DNA from 3 places in the Microbispora sp. CA-135349 genome. Region 1 is predicted to be linked to each of the others. Evidence: predicted binding sites of a transcription regulator. Region 1 holds the regulator's gene; each other region holds the start of a gene.
What was found. The regulator LexA, encoded in region 1, represses DNA repair genes until DNA is damaged. The targets are predictions, from matches to a motif close to TCGAACANNTGTTCGA.
Positions count from the first base shown of each region.

Region 2: a site for LexA is predicted at 1,377-1,392, ahead of recA (recombinase RecA). Genes of this name have one in related genera too.
Region 3: a site for LexA is predicted at 1,366-1,381, ahead of ruvC (crossover junction endodeoxyribonuclease RuvC). Genes of this name have one in related genera too.

Region 1 is NZ_CP192001.1:6,493,764-6,497,032, reverse strand. Features, by position in the region: gene ACQPZZ_RS29805 (MalY/PatB family protein) at 1-861, opposite strand, end outside; gene lexA (transcriptional repressor LexA) at 948-1,664, opposite strand; gene nrdR (transcriptional regulator NrdR) at 2,096-2,560, shown strand; gene ACQPZZ_RS29790 (vitamin B12-dependent ribonucleotide reductase) at 2,681-3,269, shown strand, end outside.
Region 2 is NZ_CP192001.1:2,528,511-2,531,779, reverse strand. Features, by position in the region: gene recX (recombination regulator RecX) at 1-78, opposite strand, end outside; gene recA (recombinase RecA) at 87-1,211, opposite strand; gene ACQPZZ_RS11960 (hypothetical protein) at 1,541-1,816, shown strand; gene ACQPZZ_RS11955 (DUF3046 domain-containing protein) at 2,314-2,508, opposite strand; gene ACQPZZ_RS11950 (VOC family protein) at 2,645-3,133, opposite strand; gene ACQPZZ_RS11945 (hypothetical protein) at 3,180-3,269, opposite strand, start outside.
Region 3 is NZ_CP192001.1:5,433,268-5,436,536, reverse strand. Features, by position in the region: gene ACQPZZ_RS25000 (YebC/PmpR family DNA-binding transcriptional regulator) at 1-68, shown strand, start outside; gene ACQPZZ_RS24995 (GNAT family N-acetyltransferase) at 163-1,326, shown strand; gene ruvC (crossover junction endodeoxyribonuclease RuvC) at 1,453-2,055, shown strand; gene ruvA (Holliday junction branch migration protein RuvA) at 2,052-2,672, shown strand; gene ruvB (Holliday junction branch migration DNA helicase RuvB) at 2,752-3,269, shown strand, end outside.

The DNA.
Region 1 (3,269 bases):
CAGGATCGCCAGCACCTCCTCCAGCCACGCGTCGCCGTGCCGCCAGGCGGCCACCGTGGCCTCCACCCCGAGGACGCTGGGCGCGCCGTAGATGTGGGCGGGCTGGCGGCCCAGCGCGTCCCTGGCGTCCCTCGCGCCGATGTGGGCCACCGAGCAGTGCAGGCCGCCCATGTTGAAGGCCTTGCTGGCGGAGGTCAGCGTGACCGTGCGCTCGGGAAGGATCGTGGCGAACGGGATGTGCCGGGCCGGAGCGTACGTCAGGTCGGCGTGGATCTCGTCGGAGATCACCAGCGTGCCGTACTGGTCGGCGTACGCGGCGACGGCGTCGAGCTCCGCACGGGTGAACGAGCGGCCGGAGGGGTTCTGCGGATTCACCAGCAGGAGCACCCGGACGGGCTCGCCGGGGACCTCGAACCTGCCGTCGGCCGTCAGCGGCATCGGCACCAGGCGGCGGCCCATCCCGGTGATCGTGACGAGGAAGGGATCGTAGGCCGGCACGTGCAGCGCCACCGCGTCGCCGGGTTCGGTCATGACGTGCAGCAGCACCTGGAGGGCCTGGTTGAGGTCCGTGTAGGACCGCACGTGTGCCGGGTCGGCCCGCCAGCCGTACCGCGCCTCCATGCGCTCGGCGAACGCCTCCGCCAGAGGGCCGGCGGTCGGCTGGTCCAGCCATGCGGGATAGCCGAGATCCGTGGCGGCGCGTCGCGCGATGGCCTCGGTCACCGCCCCGGGCACGGGGAAGTCCATGTCGGCGACCCAGGCGGGAATGACGCCGGCCTCGGCGTGCGCCCATTTGATTCCGTCGCGGGTGCGGGCCGCATCCAGGGACAGCGCATCCAGGGACAGCGAATCGAATCTCATTCGACTCACCCTAATTGTCGCTTAGTGACCGCCGGAAAGGCGGCGTCGCGCCCCGCGGCGCGTCGAATCGCGGGGCGCCGGTGCTGCTACAGCTTCCGCAGAACGGCCGTGACCTTGCCGAGCACGGTCGCCTCGTCGCCGGGGATCGGCTCGTAGTTGGGGTTGTGCGGCACCAGCCACACGTGCCCGTCCTTGCGCTTGAAGGTCTTCACGGTGGCCTCGCCGTCGATCATCGCGGCCACGATGTCGCCGTTGTCGGCGACCGGCTGCTGCCGCACCACGACCCAGTCGCCGTCGGCGATGGCGGCCTCGATCATGGAGTCGCCGGAGACCTGGAGCAGGAACAGCGTGCCCTCGCCCACCAGCTGCTTGGGCAGCGCGAAAACGTCCTCGATGCTCTGCTCGGCGAGGATGGGACCACCGGCGGCGATGCGGCCGACCAGCGGCACGTACGCGGCCGTGGGCCGGGTGAACCCGGCCTCCTCCTCGGGGGTGGCGTCCGGATCGACCCACAGCACCGGCTCTCCCGGCAGCCGGACCTCCAGTGCCCTGGGGCGGTGCGGGTCGCGCCGGAGGTAACCCTTACGCTGGAGCGCCGTGAGCTGGTGCGACACGCTGGAGGTGCTCGTCAGCTGGACCGCTTCCCCGATCTCCCGCATGGACGGCGGGTAGCCGCGCTGCTGGACCGAGTCGCGGATCACCTCGAGGATCTTCCGCTGCCTCGGGGTGAGGCCAAGCGAGTCGCGCCTGCGAACCGCGAGGTCGCTGACGCCATCCGCTTGCTCACTTCGGTCACTCACGATGCCACCTCTCAATCCGTGTTCCCCATGTCGCACAGAGCGACCGTACCGCGATTCAAGATCACCGTCAAACAATTGTTCGATATCCAGCGAAATCACCGATCTCGCCGTTCATCTCATCGTACGGGAGTTCGATCGATCCCGTGTTCGATTCAGCCGATCTTCTGTGGCGTCTGTACGCCCAGGTCAGACGCCGTGCATAAAACGGCGGGGAATGGTGCGTAAAGGGCCTATTGCGCGACGCGTGGGGCAGGTGGTGCGGCGGTGACGGGAGCGGCGACACGCGCACCGAGCAGGCACTTCCCGGCCCAGGGCCGGTTCGACTTGCGTTCAAGGTCGGGCACTTCTACGGTTGGACCACAACATCTAGTAGTCACAGCGGTGTAAGTTCACCACACCTTGTGTTCGGGATGTGCGTTCAGGGAGGCGATGAAATGCACTGTCCGTTCTGTCGCCATCCCGACACCCGGGTCGTGGACAGCCGCGCGGCCGAGGACGGGGCGGCGATCCGCCGCAGGCGCACCTGCCCCGAATGCGGGCGCAGGTTCACCACCCAGGAGACCGTGCTGCTGATGGTGAGCAAGCGGAGCGGGGTCACCGAGCCGTTCTCCCGGGAGAAGGTCATCGCCGGCGTACGGCGGGCCTGTCAGGGGCGCCCGGTCGGCGAGGACTCCCTCGCCCAGCTCGGGCAGCGGGTCGAGGAGAGCATCCGGGGCACCGGTGCGGCCGAGATCGCCTCCCATGAGGTGGGCCTGGCCATCCTGGGGCCGCTCCGCGACCTCGACGAGGTGGCGTACCTGCGCTTCGCGTCGGTCTACCGGGGCTTCGAGACGCTGGCCGACTTCGAGGCGGAGATCGAGCGGCTCCGCGCGGCTCACGGCCCTGAGGCCGAGGAGTAGGCGCATTCCGGGGGACCGGGACGAGGCGGACGGCGGCGCGCGACGGCGCGGCGTGACGATGAGGTTGTAACGAGCGTGGTCCGAAAGAGGGGCTCCACCGGGCCCTGGGAGGGGGAAGTCATGACGGAGACCGTGAGCGGCACCGTATCGGGTGCGGGGGGCCGGGCCGGCAAGCGCCCGCGCAAGGGTCTGAAGATGAAGCGCGTCTTCACCACCCCGGGTGTCCACCCGTACGACGAGGTCCGCTGGGAGCGGCGCGACGTCGTGATGACGAACTGGCGGGACGGCTCGGTCAACTTCGAGCAGCACGGCGTGGAGTTCCCGGACTTCTGGTCGGTCAACGCCGCCAACATCGTCACCACCAAGTACTTCCGCGGGGCGGTGGGCACCCCGCAGCGCGAGTCGAGCCTCAAGCAGCTCGTCGACCGGGTCGTGGGCGTCTACACCAGGACCGGCCTCGAGAACGGCTACTTCGCGTCCGAGGAGGACGCGGAGATCTTCGACCACGAGCTCAAGCACGCGCTGATCCACCAGATCTTCAGCTTCAACTCGCCGGTGTGGTTCAACGTCGGCACCCGCTCGCCCCAGCAGGTGAGCGCCTGCTTCATCCTGGCCGTGGACGACACCATGGAGTCGATCCTCGACTGGTACAAGGAAGAGGGCGTCATCTTCAAGGGCGGCTCCGGCTCCGGGGTCAACCTCTCCCGCA
Region 2 (3,269 bases), 4.0 Mb from region 1:
CGCAGGCCCCCAGGGCCCGGAGTTCCAGTCCCCCGGCCCGATCTCGTGGTCCGGGCCGGGGAGCTCGTCGCGCCTCATGTCTGCGCTCAGACGTCACCCGGCTTGGGCGCGCTGGCCGCCTTGCTGCCCCGGCCGGACGCAGAAGCGGGGGCCCGGCCGGACGCGGGAGCGGGCGGTGCCGCCGGAGCGGCGGCGGGCTCGCTCGGCGCGTCGATCCGCGGCCCGACGCCGAGCTTCTCCTTGATCTTCTTCTCGATCTCGTTGGCGATGTCGGGGTTGTTCTTCAGGAAGTTGCGGGCGTTCTCCTTGCCCTGCCCGAGCTGGTCGCCCTCGTACGTGTACCAGGCGCCGGCCTTGCGCACGAACCCGTGCTCGACGCCCATGTCGATCAGCCCGCCCTCGCGGGAGATGCCCATGCCATAGAGGATGTCGAAGTCGGCCTGGCGGAAGGGCGGGGCCATCTTGTTCTTGACGACCTTCACCCGGGTCCGGTTGCCGACCGGCTCGGTGCCGTCCTTGAGCGTCTCGATCCGGCGCACGTCGAGCCGCACCGAGGCGTAGAACTTCAGCGCCTTGCCACCCGTGGTGGTCTCGGGGCTTCCGAACATGACGCCGATCTTCTCGCGGAGCTGGTTGATGAAGATGGCGGTCGTCCGGGTCTGGTTCAAGGCGCCGGCGACCTTGCGCAGGGCCTGCGACATGAGGCGGGCCTGGAGACCGACGTGACTGTCGCCCATCTCGCCCTCGATCTCGGCCTTCGGCACGAGGGCCGCCACGGAGTCGATCACGATGATGTCGACGGCGCCGGAGCGGATCAGCATGTCCGCGATCTCGAGCGCCTGCTCACCGGTGTCCGGCTGGGAGACGAGCAACGCGTCGACGTCGACGCCCAGCTTCTTGGCGTACTCGGGGTCGAGGGCGTGCTCGGCGTCGATGAACGCGGCGATGCCGCCGCCCTTCTGTGCGTTGGCCACGGCGTGCAGGGCGACCGTCGTCTTACCGGAGGACTCGGGGCCGTACACCTCGACGATCCGGCCGCGGGGGAAGCCGCCGATGCCGAGGGCGACGTCGAGAGCGATGGAACCGGTGGGGATGACCTCGATCGGGGCACGCGCGTCGTCTCCGAGACGCATGACGCTGCCCTTGCCGAACTGCCGCTCGATTTGCGCGAGGGCGGTCTCAAGGGCCTTCTCGCGGTCGTTGATTGCCATTGGGTGCCCCCTGGAGGGTGGTCGTCTGCTCGGTCACCGAAAAGCTACGGGGTGCCACCGACATTTTCCGGAGCTTCCCGCACACCGCCGGGAAGGCGGGCCGGGAACCTGTCGCGCCCCGGTGACCTGATGGCGCGCACCCCGGCGGCGACTCATCCAATATAGCCGAACGACTGTTCGATCACGTGCCGGAGCCGCCACCGCGCACGACAGACGAACGGCATCCCAACCGCGCCGTTACATTCCCGGGCGTTACTCTGCCATGGTTGCCAGCGCGATGACCTGCGACGATCCTTGTAGCAAAGCTGGATCTCCCGCTGGAGGGCCATGTGACGGGCACCGGCGACTACAGCGGACAGCGCCTGGCCCGCCTTGAGGCGCTCGCGGCGCGGCTCGCCGAGCACGGCCTCGCCGCACGCCTGCTCGGAGCGGACGATCCCGTTCTGTCCGTCTGGCATCCGGGCACCGGCAGGCAGACGATCGTCTTCGCCTCACCCGCGAGGGAGGGATGGATGTTCCTGTGGGCGCCGGGCGGCCAGGAGAGCGCCGACGACCCCGGCCGTGCGGCCGAACTGATCAGCCGGACGCTCTCCCCGCCCCCCTGATTCTCCCGGTGACGCCCCCGGCCGTCAGCGGACGACTTCGCCAGTTTGACCCGGACGCCGGTGCGGAGCACCGCCCGCCGATAGACGCGGGCCGCACCCAGCAGGGCGGCGGCCACGGCTGATCATGAGCACCCCGGCGATGAGGATCTCCCCCAGCGGCACGTCGGCGACCGCCGTACGCACGGGCATGACCATGGAGGAGAACGGCGGCACGGGCGACAGCACGCGCGCGAAGGTGCCGGTGGGCTGGACGGCGGCTGATGCGCGTGCGGATCTCCCGCTGGGTTACGGGTCGTCGACGACGGCTGGGGAAAGATGCCGCGAAGGAGAGGCTGCGACGCGAGCTGGGACGCCTCGGCATCGGGCGGTGCGCCGCCGACAGGCGAGTTCGCGATGCGGATGCGGACGGAGAGACCTCGGTGTGGCGAGGGTGCCGAAGGACACACGGGCGGGGTGCGGGCACGATTCGGGACCCGTCCGGGCCCTGCGGTGTCGCGTCAGCGCAGTCTGGGGTCCACGTCGACCTCCTGGCAGACGGCCTGCCACACCTGCTTGGCCGCCACGCCCTCGGCGAGGGCCTGCTCGACCGTGCGCCCGCCGAGCCCGGAGATCACGTAATCCTTCGCCCACGACTCCGCGTACGCCTCGCCGAAGTGGCGGCGCATCCTGTTCCAGAAGTCTGTGAGGCGCATGGGTTCAGTATGGACCCGCGGCCGGGATGAGCTCTCCCGGCCGCGGCGCCGCGATCGCCGCCCGTCGGGCGGCCGTCCGGCGTTGGAGCCGCGTGGGCGCCGAACTCACTCCGGCGTCCTCATGCCGGGGAGCCGGTCACATGACGCGGCTGCCGTACATCTCTCCCAGCGGGTCGGCGAGGAGCTCCAGGCGGGCGCCGTCCGGGTCCTGGAAGTAGATCGAACTGCCGCTCTCCTCCTGGTACGGCACGCCGGCCGCGTCGAGCTTGCTGCGCAGGCGCTCCCACGTCGCCCGGTCCACGGAGATCGCGATGTGGTGGAGCCCGCCGAGGACCTCCTTGTACGGCTCCAGATCGAGACCCGGCAGGTCGAAGAACGCCAGCAGGTTCCCGTTGCCGATGTCGAAGAAGAAGTGGTTGGACCCGCGGTAGTCGCGGTTCTCGAAGATCTCGGTGAGCGGGAACTCGAGGAGGTCGTGATAGAAGCGGATCGTCCGCTCGACGTCTGACGAGATCAGTGCGAAGTGGTGCAGGCCCCTCGCGCTGCTTGCGGCACGGCGCTCGCTCAGGTAGCGCTCGCGGATCCGCGAGCGCTCCGCCTCGATGGCCGCGTAGTCGATTTTCATACTGAGGAAGATTGTCCCGAGCGAGGCATGTCATGCCATCCGGGGGTCAGGAGAGCAGCCATCTTCGCCAGCCGATCCATTCCGCGCGCTCGGCCCGCAGCGCCTCGTAGCGGGTTTGGCGGAACTGACGGGACTG
Region 3 (3,269 bases), 1.1 Mb from region 1:
ACGACGTGCAGAACGTCTGGGCGAACTTCGACGTGAGCGACGAGGTCATGGAGAAGGTCGAGGCATGACGCCGCAGGCCGGCCACGGGCCCTTGGCCCCAGGTCGGCAGGGGGCGGAAAACCGGTGGCAGAGGCCGCCGGGGCCCGCATAGTTTGGCCGGTTGTGGAAATCCGTCATCTCGCGAGCGACGACCTGGACGCCGTCCTCGACATCCGCAGGCGCGCCTTCGGCCCGTTGTCCGGCTCCGGCGCCGACACCTGGCGCAAGCTCGTCTCCCCGATGCTGCCCGAGGGCCGTTACCTGGGCGCCTTCGACGGCACCCGCCTCGTCGGCGCGGCCAGGATCAACCCGTACGTCCAGTGGTGGCACGGCCGCCCGCTGTCGATGGGCGGCGTGGCGGGTGTGACGGTGTCGCCGGAGGACCGCGGCAGGGGAGTGGGCCGTGCGCTCACGGCCGCGGCCGTCGAGCGCTGCGCGCAGCTCGGCCACGCGGTCTCCGCGCTCTACCCCGCCACCACGCCGCTGTACCGGAAGGCGGGCTACGAGCACGCCGGCGTGTTCCAGCGGATCACCGTGCCCGCCGAGGCGCTGCGCACGCTGGGCGACCCCGGCGCCGCGGTGAAGCTGCGCCGGATGGGCCCCGCCGACGCGGCCGAGCTCGTGGCGCTGATCGGCCGGGTGCACACCGCCACGCGCGCGAGCGGGCCGCTGTGCTTCGACGAGCGGACCTGGCGCCTGTGGCTGGAGGACGACGACGACTTCTGCTACCTGGCCGAGGACGGATTCGTCGTCTACCGCTGGAGCGACGGGGACATCGAGGTCGACAACCTGCTGGCGGGGTCGGAGGCGACGGCCCGTGCCCTGTGGTCGCTGGTCGGCAGCGCCTCGACGGTCGCGAAGTCGGTGACCGCCTACGTGGACCCGGCCGACCCCGTGCTCTGGATGCTGCGGGAGCGGTCGAAGGACGAGGTCGCCCAGACGCGGTGGATGTTCCGGCTGATCGACCTGCCCGCCGCGGTCGAGGGGCGCGGCTTCCCCGCCGGGGTGTCGATCGAGGCGCCTCTCGTGGTGACGGACCCCCAGCGCGAGGCCAACACGGGCACGTGGGTGCTGCGGGTGAACGGCGGCTCCGGCTTCGTGACGCGGGAGGCCGGGGAGGCCGGCGAGGCTACGCGGCTCACCATCGGCGGGATGTCCGCGCTGTTCGCCGGTGTGTCCACCGCCACGCTCCGCCGCGCCGGCCTGCTGACCGGCGGCTCACCCGAGGCCGGCGACGCGCTGGACGCCGCGTTCGGCTGCGCCGCGTACATGATCGACTACTTCTGACGCGCCCCGCGTCGCCGCTGATCGCGATAGAGTGACCGGCCGAACAGATGTTCGGCGCGGCGGCGGGGTCGTACGGGTGGCCGCGCCGGCCGGGATCAGGGAGGCGTGCCGGTGCGGTTGCCCCAGCTGCGGGTGATGGGTGTGGACCCGGGACTGACGCGGTGCGGCCTCGGCGCCGTGGAGGGCCGGCCGGGCGCGCCGCTGAGCCTTCTGTCGGTCGGGGTGGTCCGCACTCCGGCCGACGACGACATCGGCTCCCGGCTGGTCGTCATCGAGGCGGAGATCGAGCGCTGGCTCGACGAGATCAGGCCGGACGCCGTCGCGGTCGAGCGGGTCTTCGCCCAGCACAACGTCCGTACGGTCATGGGGACGGCCCAGGCGTCGGCCGTCGCGATCGTCTGTGCGGCCCGGCGGGGGCTGCCGGTCGCGCTGCACACGCCGAGCGAGGTCAAGGCCGCCATCACGGGCAACGGCAACGCCGACAAGAAGCAGGTCGGCACGATGGTCACCCGGCTGCTGCGGCTCGACGCCATGCCCAAGCCGGCGGACGCGGCCGACGCGCTCGCCCTCGCCATCTGTCACGTCTGGCGCGGCGGCGTGCAGCACCGCCTGGCCGACGCCCTGGCCCGGGCCCGATCCGGCGGTGCCCGGTCCGCGGCCTCTGGTAGGACTGGAACGCCCGGCGAAGTCGCGGCCGGGCGGCCGGACGGGGGAGGGAGCACGCGGTGATCGCATCCGTAGCGGGACAGGTGGCGGCGATCACGGCCGACAGCGCCGTGATCGAGGTGGGCGGCGTCGGGATGCTCGTCCACTGCGCCCCCGGCACCCTGGCCGGGCTGCGCGTCGGCGAACCCGCCCGGCTGGCCACCTCGCTCGTCGTCCGCGAGGAATCGCTCACGCTGTACGGCTTCGCCTCCGACGACGAGCGCACGGTGTTCGAGCTGCTCCAGACGGCCAGCGGGGTGGGGCCGCGCCTGGCCCTGGCCATGCTCGCGGTCCACGCGCCCAACGCGCTTCGCGTCGCGGTGGCGAGCGCCGACATCAAGGCCCTCACGATGGTGCCCGGCATCGGCCAGAAGGGCGCCCAGCGCATCGTGCTCGAACTCAAGGACAAACTCGGCACCCCGGCGGCGGCGGTCGACGCCGCGTTGAACGGCGCGGCGGCGCCGCCCGTCTGGCGGGATCAGGTCCACTCGGGACTGGTCGGGCTCGGCTACTCGTCCAGGGACGCCGACGAGGCGGTCGCGGCGGTGACCGCGGAGGCCGAGGCGGAGGTCGCGGCCGGCCGCACCCCCCAGGTGGCCACGCTGCTCAAGTCCGCCCTGCGCGCGCTGAGCGTGCGATGACCGCACGACGGGCCGATGGTTCGATGAAAGTTTCACCGGGAAGCGGACGGGTCCCGGCAGGCCGAGCGGATGGTGTCGAGTGAGCTTCGAGCGGGATCTCGTGTCGCCCGAACCGGAGGGCGACGAGCGGGCGATCGAGGCCGCGCTGCGTCCCCGGCGCCTGGAGGAGTTCATCGGGCAGGGCCGGGTGCGCGAGCAGCTCTCGCTGGTGCTGGAAAGCGCCCTGCGCCGCAACCGCCCGCCCGACCACGTCCTGATGAGCGGTGGTCCCGGGCTCGGCAAGACGACGCTCGCCATGATCATCGCCTCCGAGCTGGCCGCGCCGCTGCGGATGACCTCGGGTCCGGCGCTAGAGCGCGCGGGCGACCTCGCCGCGATCCTGTCCACGCTGACCGAGGGCGAGGTCCTGTTCATCGACGAGATCCACCGCATGGCCCGCCCGGCGGAGGAGATGCTCTACCTGGCGATGGAGGACTTCCGGGTCGACATCGTCGTCGGCAAGGGCCCGGGGGCGACCTCGATCCCCCTCGACATCGCCCCGTTCACGCTGGTCGGGGCCACCACCCGGGCAGGGCTGCTGCCCGCGCCGCTGCGCGA